DNA from 3 places in the Inquilinus ginsengisoli genome. Region 2 is predicted to be linked to each of the others. Evidence: riboswitches for the same ligand, from Rfam matches in the RefSeq annotation. Region 2 holds a riboswitch; each other region holds the start of a gene.
What was found. A riboswitch is a leader RNA that binds a small molecule or an ion and turns the genes downstream of it on or off. The one in region 2 is predicted to bind cobalamin.
Positions count from the first base shown of each region.

Region 1: another riboswitch for cobalamin. It lies ahead of cobU (bifunctional adenosylcobinamide kinase/adenosylcobinamide-phosphate guanylyltransferase); the one in region 2 lies ahead of E9232_RS31890 (ABC transporter substrate-binding protein).
Region 3: another riboswitch for cobalamin. It lies ahead of E9232_RS13815 (aromatic ring-hydroxylating oxygenase subunit alpha); the one in region 2 lies ahead of E9232_RS31890 (ABC transporter substrate-binding protein).

Region 1 is NZ_JAVDPW010000006.1:532,432-538,663, forward strand. Features, by position in the region: gene E9232_RS19545 (sugar ABC transporter substrate-binding protein) at 245-1,270, shown strand; gene E9232_RS19550 (sugar ABC transporter ATP-binding protein) at 1,436-2,932, shown strand; gene E9232_RS19555 (ABC transporter permease) at 2,953-3,990, shown strand; cobalamin riboswitch at 4,032-4,246, shown strand; gene cobU (bifunctional adenosylcobinamide kinase/adenosylcobinamide-phosphate guanylyltransferase) at 4,369-4,893, shown strand; gene cobW (cobalamin biosynthesis protein CobW) at 4,904-5,932, shown strand; gene cobN (cobaltochelatase subunit CobN) at 5,932-6,232, shown strand, end outside.
Region 2 is NZ_JAVDPW010000014.1:101,069-107,300, forward strand. Features, by position in the region: gene chrA (chromate efflux transporter) at 1-969, shown strand, start outside; gene E9232_RS31875 (hypothetical protein) at 978-1,349, opposite strand; gene E9232_RS31880 (Fur family transcriptional regulator) at 1,398-1,880, opposite strand; gene E9232_RS31885 (PadR family transcriptional regulator) at 1,891-2,514, opposite strand; cobalamin riboswitch at 2,683-2,915, shown strand; gene E9232_RS31890 (ABC transporter substrate-binding protein) at 2,949-3,992, shown strand; gene E9232_RS31895 (FecCD family ABC transporter permease) at 4,000-5,040, shown strand; gene E9232_RS31900 (ABC transporter ATP-binding protein) at 5,037-5,801, shown strand; gene rpsD (30S ribosomal protein S4) at 5,959-6,232, shown strand, end outside.
Region 3 is NZ_JAVDPW010000004.1:471,653-477,884, forward strand. Features, by position in the region: gene fdhA (formaldehyde dehydrogenase, glutathione-independent) at 1-940, opposite strand, end outside; gene E9232_RS13805 (hypothetical protein) at 1,011-1,268, opposite strand; gene E9232_RS13810 (FAD-binding oxidoreductase) at 1,271-2,383, opposite strand; gene E9232_RS13815 (aromatic ring-hydroxylating oxygenase subunit alpha) at 2,397-3,641, opposite strand; cobalamin riboswitch at 3,764-3,970, opposite strand; gene E9232_RS13820 (ribonucleoside-diphosphate reductase subunit alpha) at 4,134-6,232, opposite strand, start outside.

The sequences.
Region 1 (6,232 bases), on a different contig from region 2:
GAGAGGTCGGGCTCGCGCAGCGAGACCGGGTGAGGGCTGGCCCAGGCCTCGACAAAATCCCCTCACCCGGAGCCGCTTCGCGTCTCCGACCTCTCCCGCAAGCGGGAGAGGCAACGCAAAGGCCGATTGCCCCGGGCCCGCACCGGTTTGACGTTGCGTCCCGCTGACAGCGCTGTCAGAATCCCGGTCTGAGCTCAAAAGAAGCTCGTGGCAGATCTTTGCCAGACATTGGGAGGACACGAAGATGGGCGATCGCGAACATCGCAGCAGACGTGACTTCATGGTCGCCGCAGCCGCCTCGGCGGGCGCCGCGGCGGCCCTGTTCGGCGGCGTGGACCTGAAGACGGCGGCCGAGGCGGCCGAGGCCGTCGGCCGGTCGGAGAAGCCGCTGAAGGCAGCCTTCTCGAATGCCGGCCTGCAGGCGACGTGGTGCGCCCAGGGCAAGCAGGCCGCGGAATTCTGGGGCAAGCTGTTCAACGTCGAGATCACCTGGTTCGACGGCGAGCTCGCGGCGCCGAAGCAGCGCGGCGCGATCGACAACATGGCCTCCCAGAAATGGGACTTCGTGGCGATCCAGGCCTTCGGCATCGGCACGCTGACCCAGCCGGTGCAGAAGATGATTGACGCCGGCATCCCGGTGATCGACATGGACACGCTGATCGCGCCGCTGGAGCAGATCAACGTCCACTCCTTCCTGGCCCCCGACAACGAGTTCATGGGCGCCGCCGTGACCCAGGCGCTGTGCACCGCCATCAAGGGCGAGGGCACCATCATCATGACCCAGGGCGCGCTTGGCCACACCGGGGCGCAGGGCAGGGCCCGCGGCTTCGACTCGGTGGTCAAGCAGTACCCGAAGATCGAGGTGCTCAACACCGATCCGGGCGACTGGGACGTGTCGAAGGTGGCCCGGATCTGGGAGACCCACCTGACCAAGTATCCGAAGATCAGCGCCGCCTTCTTCCACAACGACGACATGGCGCTGGCCGCCTACAACGTGATGAAGGCGCACAACCGCACCGACATCCTGATCGGCGGCGTCGACGCCATGCCACCGGCGATCCAGGCGGTCTCGGAAGGCCGCATGTTCGCGACCGTGCGCAACCCGTCCTGCCGCATCCATGGCGGCGCCGTGGTGGCGGGGGTCGCGGCCGTGACCGGCGGTGAGAAGACCGGCGAAGGCATCCCGAAATCGGTCGTCACCGACGGTCCCGTGGTCACCAAGGCCAACGCCGCCGGCATGCAGTGGATGCAGGATCACTTCCTGATCTGATCGCAGCCGATCGGTCGTGAAAGGATCGTCATTGCGAGCGCAGCGAAGCAATCCATGGGGCAGCCCGCATCGGCGCCATGGATTGCTTCGTCGGCTTCGCCTCCTCGCAATGACGATGGAGGCGGGCGTCCGGAAGACGTCTCGAAGAATGGACAGGCCCGCGCCATGACCCAGACTCCGTTGCTCGAGCTGAGCGGCATCTCGAAGTCGTTCGGCGGCGTCCGGGCGCTGCGGGAGGTCGACTTCACGCTCGAGGCCGGCGAGATCCATGGCCTCGTCGGCGAGAACGGCGCCGGCAAGTCGACGCTGATGAAGATCATCGCCGGCGTGCATGCCGACTATGACGGGCAGATGCGGATCGAGGGGCGGGCCGTCCGCTTCCGCTCGGCCCGCGACGCGGCCGCCGCCGGGGTAGGCATGGTGCATCAGGAGTTGAGCATCGTGCCGGACCTCAGCGTCGCCGAGAACGTGTTCCTCGGCACCCAGCCGGTCGGCCGCTTCGGCATCGTCGACTGGGCCGGGATGCGCAAGGCGGCGGGCGAGCAGATCCGCCGGCTGGGCATCGACGTCGACCCGCGCACGCCAGCCGGGGCGCTGCCGATCGGGCTGCAGCAGCTGATCGAGATCGCCCGGGTGCTGTTCTCCGGCGCCCGCATCATCATCCTGGACGAGCCGACCTCGGCGCTGTCGCCGCCGGAGATCGAGCGCCTGTTCGGCGTGCTGCGGCGGCTGCGCGAGGAGGGCCGCAGCTTCGTCTTCATCTCGCATTTCCTCGACGACATCCTGAAGGTGTCCGACGCCGTCACCGTGTTCCGCAACGGCCGCCGCATCCTCAGCGCCCGCGCCGCCGAGACCGACAAGGCGGCGCTGATCGAGCACATGATCGGCGCCGGCCACGGCGAGCTGGAGGAAAGCTACACCGGCGAGATCCGGCTCGACTCCAAGCCCGGCGCCCCGGTGGTGCTGGCGGCGGAAGGACTGTCGGCCGACCGCTTCTACAACGACATCTCGCTGGAGGTGCGGGCGGGCGAGGTGCTGGGCATCTACGGCTTCATGGGCTGCGGCCAGCTGGAGCTGGCGCGCACCCTGTTCGGCAAGCTGCAGCCCGACCAGGGCCGGATCCGGGTCGCCGGCCGGGCCGTGCGGCTGCGCAGCACCGCCGTCGCCCGCCGCGCCGGCATCGCCTTCGTGCCGGAAAGCCGGCGGGCGATGCTGTTCCACCACGAGCCGATCTACAAGAACACCTCGATCGCCATCCTGGACCGGGTGTCGCGCTGGCTGCTGAGCCCGGAGTCGGAGCGGCGCATCGCCCGCGAGCGGGTCGAGGAGCTGCGCATCCGCACCCCGCATGTCGACGCGCATCTCGGCGCCCTGTCCGGCGGCAACCAGCAGAAGGTCGCCCTGGCGAAGTGGCTGACCTTCACGCCCAAGGTGCTGATCTTGAGCGAGCCGACCCGCGGCATGGATGTCGGCGCCAAGGAGGATGTGGTCCGGATCGTGCGCGGCCTGCGCGACCGGGGCATCGGCGTGGTGGTGGTGTCGGCCGAGCCGGAGACGGTGCTGTCGCTCGCCGACCGCATCCTGGTGATGCGCAAGGGCGGCATCACCCGCGAATTCGCCGGCGGCATGGTCAGCAAGGACCGCCTGCTCGAGGCGGCATGATGGTGGAGCAGGGGAATCGCATGGACGCGTCAGCCAAACCGCCGGTCCGCGGCACCGCCTCCCGGCTCGGCGGGATGCTGGGCGGGCAGCTGCGCAACATCGCGCCGTTCATCACCCTGATCATCCTGGTCGGCTTCTTCAGCATCGCCAGCCCGTCCTTCCTGACGGTCGACAATTTCAGCAACATCCTGAACCAGATCTCGGTGACGGCGGTGATCGCCGTCGGCCTGACCTTCGTGATCCTGTGCGCCGAGATCGACCTGTCGGTGGCCAGCATCGCCAACGCCACCGGCATCATCGTCGCCTTCCTGACCGCGCAGGAAACCTACGTCACCATCGCCAACGTGCCGCTGCCGGGCTGGCTGGCGATCGTGATCGCGCTCGCCGGCTGCGCCCTGCTGGGCCTGGTCAACGCGGTGGGGGTGACGCGGATCGGCATCCCGTCCTTCATCATGACCCTGGCCATGATGCAGATCGGCGCGGGGATCTGCGCCATGCTGGTGCGCGGCCAGATCGCCTATGCCGTGCCGCCGCTGGTGGTCACCCTGGGCTCCGGCTCGATCGGCGGCATCCCATGGATCGTGATCGTGGCCGCCATCATGCTGCTGGCCGGGCACCTGGTGCTGACCTACACGCGCTTCGGCCGCTACGTCTACATGGTGGGCGGCAACCGCGAGGCGGCGGAGTATTCCGGCGTCAACGTCCGGGTCATCGTCGGCGCGGTGATGGTGATCTCGGCCGTCTGCTCCGGCATCGCCGGCATGCTCGGCGTCGCCTATTTCGGCAGCGCCCAGCAGAACGAGTTCGACACCTTCCTGCTCGACGCCATCGCCGCGGTGGTGGTCGGCGGCACCAGCCTGTTCGGCGGCCGCGGCGGCATCGGCAACACCATCATCGGGCTGTTCATCCTGGGCGTGCTGAACAACGGGCTGGACCACGTCAACATCGACAGCTTCCTGAAGATCCTGATCCGCGGCCTGATCCTGCTCGCGGCCCTGGTGATCAACGTCTACGCCCAGCGGCTGCGCTCCGCCGGCGACACCGGCAAGGCGTCGTGACGCTTCGGCGCCGTTGACCCCCTTGCCCGCGCCTCCTACTGTGCGGCCATCGCGCAGCTGGTTCCCCAAGGGCGGACGCCCGAGGGGATGAAAAGGGAACGCGGGACGGTCTATCCTTTCAGGAGGCCTGATCCGCGGCTGCCCCCGCAACTGTAGGCGGCGAGCCCAACTCCGACAGCCACTGGCCGATGGCCGGGAAGGCGGAGGCAGGCGACGACCCGCGAGCCAGGAGACCTGCCGGCGAGGCGATGCGTGCGAACCGCCGGGCGGGGTGAACCGGTGGCGCGGGATGCATGGCGCCTTCCGGGCACCGTCTCCGGCGTCCGATTGCCCTGGCCGGCCGACCGGAAGGGCGAGGCGTGCAGCATCGAGCTATCAGTGGCTAGTCTGCCGGCAGCGACGCTGGTGCTGGGCGGCGCCCGTTCGGGCAAGAGCCGCCATGCCGAGGCGCTGGTCGAGAGCCAGCCCGGCGACTGCATCTATCTCGCCACCGCCGAGGCCTGGGACGCCGAGATGGTCGAGCGCATCTCCCGCCACCAGGAACAGCGCGGCTCGCGCTGGCGCACGGTCGAGGCGCCGCTGGAGCTGGTCGAGACCCTGGACAAGGTCGCCGGCCCCGGCCACGCCGTGCTGGTCGACTGCCTGACGCTGTGGCTGTCCAACCTCATGCATGCCGACCGCGACATCGCTGATGAGACCGACCGGCTGGTGCGCTGGCTGGCGGCGCCGGCCGGCCCCGTGGTGCTGGTCTCGAACGAGGTCGGGCTCGGCATCGTCCCCGACAACGCCCTGGCCCGCGCCTTCCGCGACCATGCCGGGCGCCTGCACCAGGCCGTGGCGGCCGTGGTTCCCTCCGTCGTCTTCGTCGCCGCCGGCCTTCCCCTAACCCTGAAATCCGCCTGAGAGAGACCGCATGCCCGCCAAGATCCCCGCCACCGTCATCACCGGCTTCCTCGGCGCCGGCAAGACCACGCTGATCCGCCACCTGCTGCAGACCGCGAATGGCCGCCGGCTGGCCCTGATCATCAACGAGTTCGGCGATGTCGGGGTCGATGGCGACCTGCTGCGCAGCTGCGGCGACGCCACCTGCCGCGAGGAGGATGTGGTGGAGCTGGCCAATGGCTGCATCTGCTGCACCGTGGCCGACGACTTCATCCCGACCATCGAGAAGCTGCTGAACCGCGCCGAGCCGCCGGACCACATCGTGATCGAGACCAGCGGCCTGGCCCTGCCGAAGCCGCTGGTCAAGGCGTTCGGCTGGCCCGAGATCCGCACTCGGGTCACGGTCGACGGCGTCATCACCGTGATCGACGGCGCCGCCATGTCCGAGGGCCGCTTCGCGCTGGACGAGGAGGCGCTGGCCGCCCAGCGCGCGGCCGACGAGGGGCTGGACCATGACAACCCGCTGGAGGAGCTGTTCGAGGACCAGCTCGCCTGCGCCGACATGGTGATCCTGAACAAGACCGACCTGCTGGATGAGGCCGGGCTAGCGACGGTGTCCGCCGAGCTGGCCGCGCAGCTGCGCCCGGGGGTCAAGGTGGTCAAGGCCCGCCACGGCGCGATCGACGCCGCGGTGCTGCTGGGCCTCGGCTCCGCGGCCGAGGACGATCTGGCGGCGCGCCCCTCGCATCACGATGCCGAGGACGAGCACGACCACGATGATTTCGAGAGCTTCCATGTCGATCTCGGCGCCGTGACCGACCCCGACGCCCTGACGCGCAAGCTGAAGCCGGTGATCGAGGCGCATGACATCCTGCGGCTGAAGGGCTTCGCCGCGGTCGAGGGCAAGCCGATGCGCCTGGTGGTCCAGGCGGTGGGCGGCCGGATCCAGCATTACTACGACCGCCCGTGGCGCGCCGACGAGGCCCGCGGCACCACCCTGGTGGTGATCGGCGAACGCGGCCTCGACCGCGCCGCCATCACCGCATCGCTCGCGGCCTGATGCATCTCCTCGCCACCCAGCCGGGCAGCGTCGCCGACGGGTCGGAGGCGGTCGATCTCGGCCAGAGTCCGGGCGACATCGTCGTCCTGACCGCGGCCGACACCGAACTCGCCTGCCTGTCGGCGGCGCGGTCCGGTTTCGGCGAGGATTTCCCCTCAGTCCGGCTGGCCAACCTGCTGCAGCTCGGCCACAACCTGTCGGTCGACACCTATGTCGACGACGTGGTCAGCCGGGCGAAGCTGGTGGTGGTGCGGCTGCTCGGCGGCGCCGGCTATTGGCGCTACGGCATCGAGCAGGTGC
Region 2 (6,232 bases):
CGCATCGGCCGCCGGGCGCTCAAAAATCGCGCGATGATCGCCATCGCAGCGGCGGCCTTCGTCGGCATCTATGCGCTAAGGATACCCTTTCCGATCATCGTGCTCGCGGCCGGCATCATCGGCTGGATCGGCAGCAGGCATGCGCCGGCATCCTTCACCGGCGCCGGTCACAAGGCCGGTGCAGCGGGGCCAGCCTTTGTCGGTGTGGTCGACGCGATGTTCGAGCGCGGCGAACTGACCCATGCCGAGCCGTCCTGGTCCCGCGCCGTTCGGGTGCTGGCGATCTGGCTGCCCCTCTGGTTGGGGCCGGTCGTGCTGGTGTGGGCGTTCACAGGCTCAGCCAGCGTGTGGACCCAGATCGGCGGCTTCTTCAGCACGATGGCCGTGATCACTTTCGGCGGCGCCTATGCCGTGCTGGCCTATGTCGCCCAGGCGGCCGTCGACACGTTCGGCTGGCTCGGGCCGGGGGAGATGGCCGACGGTCTCGGCCTGGCCGAGACGACGCCGGGGCCCCTCATCATGGTGCTCCAGTTCGTCGGCTTTCTCGCGGCGTTCCGAGACCCCGGCGGGTTGAACCCGATCGTCGCCGGCGGCCTCGGCGCCCTTCTCACCACATGGGTCACCTTCGCCCCATGCTTCATGTGGATCTTCCTCGGTGCGCCCTATGTCGAGACGCTGCGCGGCAACCGCGCCGTCTCTGCGGCGTTGTCGGCCATCACCGCTGCCGTGGTCGGGGTCATCCTCAACCTGGCCCTTTGGTTCGCGCTGCATGTGATGTTCCGCGCGGTGGTGACGGTCGAGGTACTCGGCGTCGGCCCCGACCTGCCCGTCCTCTCGTCTCTGGACTGGCGGGCCGCCTGCCTGGCCGGGGCCTCGATGGTTGCCATGCTGCACTTCAGGGTCGGCATGATCCCGACGCTGATCGGCAGCGCAGCCGCCGGGGCCGCGCTCTTGTGGCTGACGGCGTGAGGAGGAATTCAGGCCAGCAGCGAGGCCAGGGCGGTGAGGCCGATCCCGGTCAGGAACGGCCAGCCGAGATGGCGGCCGCGGCTGGAGATGGCGGTGAACGCCCCGATGGCGGTGAAGGCTGCGCCGGTCGCGGCCGCCGCCCACCAGCGCACCGCCACCGGGGCCAGCACCAGCGCCAGCAGGATCACGGCGATGACCGCCCAGGCGATGCTGGTGATGTGCCAGGCGAAGCGCAGCACGAACCGGGCCAGGCGGTTGGCCAGGATGCCGTCGCGGCGGGTCAGCAGCGGGCCGATCAGCCGCCTTTCGCCCGCTACCGAATGCACGGCGGCGGTGACGATCAGCAGCAGCGCCGCGAGAAGAAGCAGGCCGTCCGCCATGCGGCGACTCCCTGTCCGATGCGATGCCGCCCGGCGGCCGTGCCGGGCCTAGAACCGGTCGAGCAGACTGGGGACCCGGGCCGTCTGCGGCCATGCTTCGGCCAGCGGTGCCTCGGGATGCAGCCGCTCGACCGCCAGATCGACGCGGGCGCGGATCAGGCGGTAGCCGAACTGCCGCAGCACGTCGGCCAGCGCCGCGCGCAGCTGGACGTCGCCCAGGGTCAGCCGCTCCGGCGGGGCCGCGACGGCGACCGGCCCATAGGCCAGGCGCCCGGCCGGCTCGCTCCACCAGCCGGCGATGCCGACCCGGCGCAGCGCCGCCAGGAAGCGGTAGACCGTGGCCAGGCTGATCCGCGGATCCAGCCGTCGCGCCCGGCCCAGGATCTCCTGGGCGTCGAGCGCGCGCTCGGCCTCGGCCAGCACCGCCAGCAGGATGCGGCGCGGCCGGGTCGGCCGCAGCCCGGCATCGCGCAGCCGAGCCTCGGCCGGGGCCGATAGGGTCGCTATGGGAAGGGCAGGGGCGGGGCTCATGCCGCCGCCCTCAGCCGCGCCGGATCTCGGCCGCGGCGCGGGCCAGGATCTCGACGATCTGGGTCTCGGCCTCGGCATCGCCGTCGATCTTGTGCCCGGCGACCTCGCGCAAATTGTCCAGCGCCGCATGGACCAGCGCCGGCAGCCGGCTGGACCGCTCGCGGTCGCCGCCGAACGCCCGGTTCACCCGGGCCATCTTCTCGCCGATGGCGAACAGGCGGCCGAGGATGGCATCGACGATCGACCGGTTCTCCTCGATATAGGCCCGGCCTTCGGGGGTGATGGTGTACAGCTTCTTGGTGCCCTCGGTCTCGACCGTGACGTAGCCGGCCTCCTCGAGATAGGTCAGCGTCGGGTACACCACGCCGGGGCTCGGGCTGTACCAGCCGGCGGTCTTCTCCTCGATCAGCTTGATGATCTCGTAGCCGTGGCGCGGCTGCTCCGCGATCAGAGTCAGCGCCACCAGGCGCAGGTCGCCATGCGCCAGCATCCGGCCGGCGCGCATCATGTCGCCGCCGCCGAAGCCGCGGCCGCCGCCTTCGCCGCCGCCGTGATGGCCGAACATCCGGCGGCCACGGCCCCCGGCCCACATCCCGTCGCCGCATTCGCCGCGCTGGCCACGATGGCCTCTCATTCCAAACATCGAAACTCTCCTTTAGAATTCGATATATCGGAAGATAGGTCTCTTTGAGATGGGTTTCAAGATATATCTAAAGATGTGTCTTCGGACCCTGCCTGCAAGAACCGCAGGGGCCGGGCAGCCTTGGCGTCCAGCGTCCATTGACCGCGCCGCGACGGGGGCGATACACATCGCCCCGACGGTTCCCGCACGGGATCAAAAGGGAACACGGTGACGCGCATCCGCGCGGAGTCCGTGGCTGCCCCCGCAACTGTCAGCGGATCGCCGAACGTCCTCGTGACGCCTCTCCGACGAGGCGCCATGCCACTGCTGGGTCCGAAGCCGGATCCGGTGGGAAGGCAGACGCGAAGCCAAGATCCGCGAGCCAGGAGACCTGCCGTCGCAGCGCAATCCGTTTCCCGGGCGGGGTGGCCCGGGCAGGAGGCATCATGACGGCCGTCCCCCACCGTACCTTTCGTTCGCTCATCCCGGCCGCGGCCGTCGCCGCCGCCCTGTTCGGCCTGGCGCCCGCCGCCTCGGCCGAACCGACGCACTATCCGTTGACCATCCGCAACTGCGGCGTCGACGTCACCTTTGCCAAGGCGCCGCAGCGGGCGGTGTCGATCGGGCAGAGCAGCACCGAGATCCTGCTGTCGCTCGGCCTCGCCGACCGCATCGTCGGCACCGCCGTGTGGTTCGGCCCGGTGCTGAAGGGCTACGAGGCGGCCAACGACAAGATCAAGCGCCTGGCCGACAACGACCCCAGCTTCGAATCCGTGGTGGGGCAGGAGCCCGACCTGGTGACCGCCCAGTATGAATGGCATGTCGGCCCCAACGGCTCGGTGGGCACGCGCGAGCAGTTCGCCGAGCTGGGCATCCCCACCTACGTCGCGCCGGCCGACTGCGTCGAGAAGGACAACGGCGGTGGCGGCGACGGCGTGCGCAAGCAGCTGTTCAGCATGGATCTGGTCTATCGGGAGGTCCACGACCTGGCGGCGATCTTCGATGTCGGCGACCGCGGCGACGCGCTGGTCGCCCGGCTGAAGCAGCGCGAGGCCGCCGCCATTGCCGAGGTCGCGGGCGTCAAGGGCAGCAACGTGCCGGTGGTGTTCTGGTTCTCCAGCAAGGAGGTCCAGGGCGATGCCTTCATGGCCGGCAAGAACGGCGTGCCCGCCTACATCATGCAGACGCTCGGCGCCCGCAACATCATCAAGACGGAAGAGGAATGGCCGTCGGTGAGCTGGGAGCAGGTCGCCGCCTCGGACCCCGCCATCATCGTGATCGCGGAGATGAGCCGCCGCCGCTATGCCGCCGACGACCCGGCGGTGAAGCTGAACTTCCTGGCGACCGACCCGGTGGTCAGCAAGCTGCCGGCGGTGCGCGACAGGCACTTCGTCCTGATAGACGTCCAGGCGATGGAGGCGTCGATCCGCGCGGTCGACGGCATCGAGGCGCTGGCGAACGGCATCAAGGCCTTCGGGCTGGCGAAGTGATCCGGGCGTGATCCGGGGGCCGATCCTCGGCGGTGGCTGGGGCCTGCGGGCCCTGGCCACGGTCCTCGCCGTGGCCGTGCTGGTCGCGGCCATCGGCGTCGCCGTGTCGATCGGCGAGATGGCGATTCCGCTGGCCACCACCTTCCAGGCGCTGGGCAACCGGCTGCTGGGCATGGGCTTCGCGCTCAGCCCGATCCAGGAAGGCGTAATCTGGGACTACCGGCTCAGCCGCGCCGTGGTGGCGGCCTGCAGCGGCGCGGCGCTGGCGCTGTCGGGCGCCATCCTGCAGGCGCTGCTGCGCAACCCGCTGGCGGAACCCTATGTCCTCGGCATCTCCGCCGGGGCGTCGACCGGCGCCGTCGCGGTGATGATCGCGGGATTCGGCGGCGGTGCCATCTCGCTCTCCGGCGGCGCCTTCATCGGCGCGGTGCTGGCCTTCGCCCTGGTGTCGCTGCTGGCGGCCGGGGCCGGGGGCGGCACCGACCGCATCATCCTGGCGGGGGTCGCCGGGTCGCAGCTGTTCAACGCCCTGACCTCCTATATCGTCACCACCTCGGCCAACGCCGAACAGGCGCGCGGCGTGATGTTCTGGCTGCTCGGCAGCCTCGGCGGCGTGCGCTGGCCGGACGCCCATGTCGCGGCGCCGGTCGCCCTGGCCGGCTTCGCCATCTGCATCCTGCACGCCCGGGCGCTCGACGCCTTCACCTTCGGGGCCGATGCCGCGGCGTCGCTCGGCATCGCCGTGACCCGGGTGCGTCTGGTGCTGTTCGGGGCCACCGCGGCGATGACCGCGACCATGGTCAGCATCGTCGGGTCGATCGGCTTCGTCGGGCTGGTCATCCCGCATGCGGCGCGCTTCCTGGTCGGGCCCGGCCATATCAGGCTGCTGCCGGCCTCGGCGATGATCGGCGCCATCTTCATGGTGCTGGCCGACATCGTCTCGCGCATCATCATCCCGCAGCAGATCCTGCCGATCGGCGTGGTCACCGCCCTGTTCGGCGCCCCGGCCTTCGCCATCATCCTCTACCGGGCGAGGCGGACGGCATGACCATCGCCACCCATGACGTGCGCTGGGCCGCCGGCGGCCGGATGATCGTCGATGGCGTCACCCTCGCGGCGGAGCCCGGCCGGATGCTGGGGCTGCTGGGGCCGAACGGCGCCGGCAAGTCGACCCTGCTGCGCCTGATCTGCCGCCTGCGCCGGGTGGCCAGCGGCGTGGTCACGCTGGGCGGGGCCGACATCGCCGGCCTGCCGCGCGCCGCCATCGCCCGCCGCGTCGCCCTGGTCGAGCAGCAGGCGGCGACCGACGCCCAGGTCACCGTGCTCGACGTCGTCCGCCTTGGCCGCACCCCGCATCGCGGCCCGCTGTCGCCCTGGACCGCACAGGACGACGCGGCGGTGGAGGACGCGCTGCTGCGCATGGGCATGGCCGGCAAGCGCGGCCAGCTGTGGCAGACCCTGTCGGGCGGTGAACGCCAGCGGGCGCAGATCGCCCGGGCCCTGGCGCAGACCCCGACCGAGCTCTTGCTGGACGAGCCGACCAACCATCTCGACGTGCAGCACCAGCTCGAGATCCTGGCGCTGGTCGGGCGGCTGCCGGCTACCAGCATCGTGGCGCTGCACGACCTCAACCTGGCGGCGATGTTCTGCGACGCGGTGGCGCTGCTGCGGGACGGGCGGGTGGTCTGCGCCGGCGCGCCGGAGGAGATCCTGACCGAGGCGACGATCCGCGACGTGTTCGGCGTGCGCGCCCATGTCGAGGTTTCGCCGCATCACGGCCGGCCCCATATTCACTACCTCCCGGGCTAGCGGTGGCCCGGCACGCGCCTCCAGGCTTGACAATCGGTCCGGAATGGGCTTTTTCACCGCTTCCATTCCTGGGAACGTGGGTCCGGTGCGTGAGCCGGCGCCCCGCCTTGCCGTCGGCAGGGCCTACCGGGACAATATCGAGAGAAGGAATGCGCGCGTGAGCAAGCGCCAGAATTCGAAGCACAAGATCGACCGCCGCCTTGGCGTCAACCTCTGGGGCCGTCCGAAGAGCCCCCTGAACAACCGCGAATACGGCCCGGGCCAGCATGGCCAGCGGCGCAAGAAGCCGACCGATTTCGGCACGCAGCTGATGTCCAAGCAGAAGCTGAAGGGCTACTACGGCAACATCGGCGAGAAGCAGTTCCGCCGCCTGTTCGACGAGGCCGTGCGCCGCAAGGGCGACACCGGCGAGAACCTGATCGGCCTGCTCG
Region 3 (6,232 bases), on a different contig from region 2:
CGACCTTCGCGGCATCGTCGACCGCGCCCGGATCCTCGGTGACGTACAGTCCGGGGATGCCGATCGACCCGGCGGCGCGGGTGATCTCCATCATCTGGTTCAGGACGATGGCCGGCTGTTCGCCGCCGCTGTGGCCGCGCGCTTCGAAACCGACCGCGTCGATCGCGCTGTCGACCTCGTTGCTGCCGGTCACCTGGGCGATCATGTCGCCGAGGCGGTCGCTGGCCGACAGGTCGATCGGCTCGAACCCGACCTTCCTGGCATGGGCCAGCCGTTCCTTGTTGAAGTCGCCGACCATGACCACGGCGGCGCCGAGGATGCGGGCCGAGGCGGCCGCCGCCAGGCCGACCGGGCCGGCGCCGGCGACATAGACGATCGACCCGACGCCGACGCCCGCCTTGACCGCGCCGTGGAAGCCGGTCGGCAGGATGTCGGACAGCATGGTCAGGTCGCGGATCTTGCTCATGGCCCGGTCGCGGTCCGGGAACTTCAGCAGGTTGAAATCGGCATAGGGCACGGTGACGTAGCGCGCCTGCCCGCCGATCCAGCCGCCCATGTCGACATAGCCATAGGCGCCGCCGGCGCGGGCCGGGTTGACCGTGAGGCAGACGCCGGTGTCCTGCGAGCGGCAGGTGCGGCAGCGGCCGCAGGCGACGTTGAACGGCACCGAGACGACATCGCCGACCTCGAGCATCTCGACATCGGCGCCGGTCTCGATCACCTCGCCGGTGATCTCATGGCCGAGCACGAGGCCGGCCGGGGCCGTGGTGCGGCCGCGGACCATATGCTGGTCCGACCCGCAGATGTTGGTCGACAGCACCTTCAGGATGACGGCGTGGCCGATCTTGCGGCCGCTGGGGGCTGCCAGCCTGGCGTCGTCGATGTCCTGGACCTCGACCTTGCCGGGCCCGAGATACACCACGCCTCTGTTCTTGCTCATCTTCGTCTCCTCCCAAGGACTCTGTCGTGATTTGAACCGGGCCCGGGGAGACGCGTCCCCCTGGGTCCGGCTAGAGGGTCGAACTCGCTCGCGGGCCGTCGCCGAGGACGGCCTGGAACAGCAGGCGAAGGTGCTCCGCCTCCGCGGCCAGCGGCATCCGCCGGTCCAGCCGGGCGATCTCGCGCCGCGCCGCCGCCTCGACATCCGCATCGGCCGGAAGCCACATCAGCCAGTCGAGGAACACCTGCTCCGGCGGCGGCAGGGCCGAGACCGCCTCCGCGATCCGTGGACAGGGCCGGCTGACGGGCGCGACGCTTCTGCCGCTCATGGTCAGGCCTCGATCTCGATGGCCGAGAGCGGCTTGGAGCAGCAGGCGAGGATGAAGCCGTCCTCGATCTCGTGGTCGAGGATGCCGCCATTGTGGTTCATCTCGACGGTGCCGGAGAGCTTCTTCACCCGGCAGGTGCCGCACAGGCCGAGTTCGCAGGCCGCGGGGATGCGCACGCCCGAGGCCCGGGCGGTCTGCAGCACGGTCTGGCCCGGCAGGCAGTCGCCGGTCACATCGGACAGGGCGAAGCGGACCGGCGTCGGCGCCACGATCGGCTCACCCGGCACGCCCTCCAGGGGCTCGGTGACGGGCGCGGCCGGGGCCTCGGGCGGCGGCGCGCCGAAGCTCTCCTGGTGGTAATGCGCCATGTCGAAGCCGGCGGCGCCCAGCATCTCGCGCACCGCGCGCATGAACGGGTCCGGCCCGCAGCAGAACACCTCGCGGTCGCGGAAATCCTGGACCAGCAGCGGCATGCGCACCGCGTCGATCCGGCCCATATGGCCGAACCAGCTTTCGCGCGACGACCGCTCCTCGATCAGGAAGCCGAGCGACAGGCCGGGCATGCGGCTGCCCAGCAGCTCCAGCTCCTTGCGGAAGATGATGTCCTCGGGCCGGCGCGCGCAGTTGACGAAGGCGACATCGGTCCACGGCGCGCAGTCGTTCAGCCAGCGCAGCATCGACATCATCGGGGTGATGCCGGACCCGGCCGAGATGAACAGGTACTTGCCGGAGGGGTGGTTGTGATGGGTGAAGTCGCCGGCCGGCCCATAGGCCTTGATGCGGGTGCCCGGCGTCAGATGGTCGAACATCCAGCGCGTGCCGATGCTGCCCGGCTGCGCCTTGACCGTGACGGAAATCGAGAACGGGCGCGACGGGCTGGACGACAGCGTGTAGGTCCGCATCACCAGCTCGTCGCCGACCGGCAGCTCCAGCGTCACGAACTGGCCCGGCTGGTAGCGGAACCAGGTCTGGTTGTCGGAGCGGAAGGTGAAGGTCTTCACCTCCGGCGCCTCGTCGAACACGCCGACGCATTCCAGCACCTGGAGCCGGTCGTTCCACGGCACCATCTGGTCGAGATGGCGGTAGAGCGGGAGATCCCCCGTCACTGCGTTCACGACCGCCTCCCCTTCACGCGACCCGCAGGCGCGGTTTGCTGCCCTCGGCCAGGCGCGGCTCCATGAACCGGGTGTACCAGTCGACGAACTGGATCACCCCGCCCTCATGCATCTCGGAATAGGGGCCGGGCTCGTAGGATGGCGACTGGATGCCGAACGCATTCTCCTCGACGATCCGGCGGTCCTGGTCGTTGGTCTCGGTCCAGACATGGGTCAGCTCGGCCAGGTCGTAGTCGACGCCCTCGACCGCATCCTTGTGGACCAGCCATTTGGTCGTCACCGCCGTCTCGGTGGCGCTGATCGGCAGCACCCGGAAGGTCACGGCGTGGTCGATCAGCACGTGGTTCCAGGTGGTGGGGTAGTGGTACAGCATCAGCGCGCCGATGCGGTCGGCGGTGACCTGGTCGGACAGGCCGCGCTTCACCGCCCGCCTGCCGGTCATGGTGTAGCTGACCGCGTCGCGCAGCAGCGGCGCCCGGGTGGCGCGGAACTGCCCGGCCGGGTCGATGCGGAACTTCGCCTCCAGGCCGGCCGCCTCGCACTTGGCCCAATGCGCCACCATCTCGGGGTCGCTGTCGGCGCCGGCGACGCCGGTGACGTTCGGCGCCTCGGGGAAGGTCTTGCACAGCTCGGGATGGTTGGCCACGCAGTGATAGCACTCGCGGTTGTTCTCCCAGACCAGCTTCCAGTTGCCCTTCTCGATGATGGTGCTCTCGAAGGCGATCTTGGCATCGGCCAGTCGGTGCGGCAGGAAATACGGCTCCATCAGCGCGCGGAACGGCGCGAAATCCGCCGGCTGGTCGGCCAGGCAGATGAAGATGTAGCCGCCGACGCTTTCGCAGGCGACCGGCTTCAGCCCGTACTGGGTCTTGTCGAAGCCATCGGCCATCTGGCGGGCGAACAGCAGGCTGCCGTCGAGGTCGTAGGTCCACTGGTGATAGGGGCAGACCAGCCGGGCCGACGTGCCCTTCTGCGCGGAACAGACGCGGCTGCCGCGATGCCGGCAGGCGTTGTGGAAGGCGCGGATCCGGCCGCCCTGGTCGCGCACCAGCACCACCGGATAGGCGCCGACCTGCACCGTGAAGTACTGGCCCGGCTTCGCCAGCTCGCAATCATGGCCGACGAACAGCCAGTCGCGGTACCAGATCATCTCCATATCGAGCCGGAAGAAATCCGGGTCGGTGTAAAAGGGCTGTTCAAGGCTGAAGCCGTCCCGGTGGCTGCGGAGCAGCCTCAGCATCGTGTCGCGCGCGTCCATCGTCCGTCCCCGGGCCTTCGAAGGACTGGTCGGATGGGCGAGAGGAGGGAATGGTGCGCGCCCGTCAGGTCTTGGGACCGGCCCGCTGCACACTGCCTCTTGACCGCCCACCGCGATCAGTCGAGTTCACCATGCCCAAGGCTGGTTTCCGGGCTTCGGAGCCGTCCTTTCGGACCGTCTCGACACCTTCCCGGGCTTGCGTCGCCCAGTGGTCTCGGTCGAGACGACGTGCTCCGCCACCGTTGCGGGGGCAGCGCCGGCGTTGAACCGGCTTCCCAATTCTCCGCCGGACCTCCCAGGCCAGCGGCACCTTGAACATCCCGATTGAAGCATGCCCCCGGCCGGTCGAGGCTCGTGAAAGCGACATTCCCTTTCCGGCCGGCGACACGGGCGGGGAAGACGAAGCGGTTTTCGGACGCGGAGGCGCGACGGACATAAAAAATGGCGGCCGGCCCTGGTGAGGACCGGCCGCCATGGTGGTGAGTCCAGCGGTTACTGGCAGGCTTCGCAGGTCGGGTCGTCGATCGGGCAGACCATCGGCGCGCCGTCGGCCATCGTCAGGTCGTCGGTGCCGAAGGCGGAGGTGGCCACCACCGGAGCAGGCACCACCACGATCGGCGCCGCGGCGACCGCAGCCGGCGCCGCGGCGACCGGCGCGCTGGCGACGGCGTTCAGCTTGCCGTCGGTGCCCTTCAGCGTCGACTTCTCGACATGGGTCGCGCTCATCGCCCGGAGATAGTAGGTGGTCTTCAGGCCGCGCTTCCACGCCAGCCGGTACAGCGCGTCCAGCTTCTTGCCGTTGGGGTTGGCGATATACAGGTTCAGCGACTGGGCCTGGTCGATCCACTTCTGCCGGCGCGACGCCGCCTCGACCAACCAGCTGGCATCGATCTCGAAGGCGGTGGCGTACAGCGCCTTGAGGTCGTCCGGCACCCGGTCGATGGCGCCGAGGCTGCCGTCGAAATACTTGAGGTCCGAGATCATCACCTCGTCCCACAGGCCGAGCGCCTTGAGATCACGCACCAGGCCGGGATTCACCACCGTGAAATCGCCCGACATGTTGGCCTTGACGTAGAGGTTGCGGAACGCCGGCTCGATCGACTGGGCCACGCCGCAGATGTTGGAGATGGTCGCAGTCGGCGCGATCGCCATGGTGTTGGAGTTGCGCATGCCGGTGCTGCGCACCCGATCGCGCAGCCCGTCCCAGTCCAGCGTCTTGGAGCGGTCCATCTCCAGCACGCCGCCGCGGGCTTCGGCCAGCAGCTCGATCGAGTCGATCGGCAGGATGCCGCGGCTCCACAGCGAGCCCTCGAAGGACGGGTAGCGCCCGCGCTCGGCCGCCAGCTCCACCGATGCGGCGATGGTGTGATAGCTGATCACCTCCATGCTCTCATCGGCGAAGCGCACCGCCTCGTCCGACGCGATCGGCAGCCGCAGCGCCTGCAGCGCGTCCTGGAAGCCCATGATGCCGAGCCCGACCGGGCGGTGCCGCAGGTTGGAGCGGCGGGCTTCCGGGATGGTGTAGAAGTTGATGTCGATGACGTTGTCCAGCATCCGCATCGCGGTGCGGATGGTGCGCTCCAGCCGCGCCCGGTCCAGGCCGCGCTCGCCGACATGGTTGGCGAGGTTGATCGAGCCGAGATTGCAGACCGCGACCTCGTCATCCGAGGTGTTCAGCGTGATCTCGGTGCACAGGTTCGAGGAGTGCACCACGCCGACATGGCCCTGCGGCGAGCGGATGTTGCAGGGGTCCTTGAACGTGACCCAGGGGTGGCCGGTCTCGAACAGCATGGTCAGCATACGGCGCCACAGGTCGAGCGCGCGGACCTGCTTGTGCACGCGGATCTCGCCGCGGGCGGCCTTGGCCTCATAGGCCTCGTAGGCGGTCTTAAACGCCGGGCCGTAGAGGTCGTGCAGGTCGGGCACCTCGTCCGGCGAGAACAGGGTCCAGGCGCCATCGGCCTCGACCCGCTGCAGGAACAGGTCCGGCACCCAGTTGGCGGTGTTCATGTCATGGGTGCGGCGGCGATCGTCGCCGGTGTTCTTGCGCAGGTCGAGGAATTCCTCGATGTCGACGTGCCAGGTCTCGAGATAGGCGCAGACCGCGCCCTTGCGCTTGCCGCCCTGGTTGACCGCGATGGCGGTGTCGTTGGCGACCTTCAGGAACGGCACGACGCCCTGCGACTGGCCGTTGGTGCCGCGGATATGGGCGCCCAGGCCGCGCACCCGGGTCCAGGAATTGCCCAGGCCGCCGGCGTATTTGGACAGCAGCGCGTTGTCCTTCACCGCCTTGAAGATGCCGTCGAGGTCGTCGGCGATCGAGGTCAGGAAGCAGGAGGACAGCTGCGGCCGCGGCGTGCCGGCGTTGAACAGCGTCGGGGTCGAGCACATGAAATCGAAGGAGGAGATCAGGTCGTAGAACTCGATCGCCCGCGCCTCGCGGTCGATCTCCCGCGCGGCCAGCCCCATGGCGACGCGCATGAAGAACACCTGCGGCAGCTCGAAGCGGATGCCCTCGGTCTGCAGGAAGTAGCGGTCGTACAGGGTCTGCAGCCCGAGGAACTGGAACTGCAGGTCGCGCTCCGGTTTCA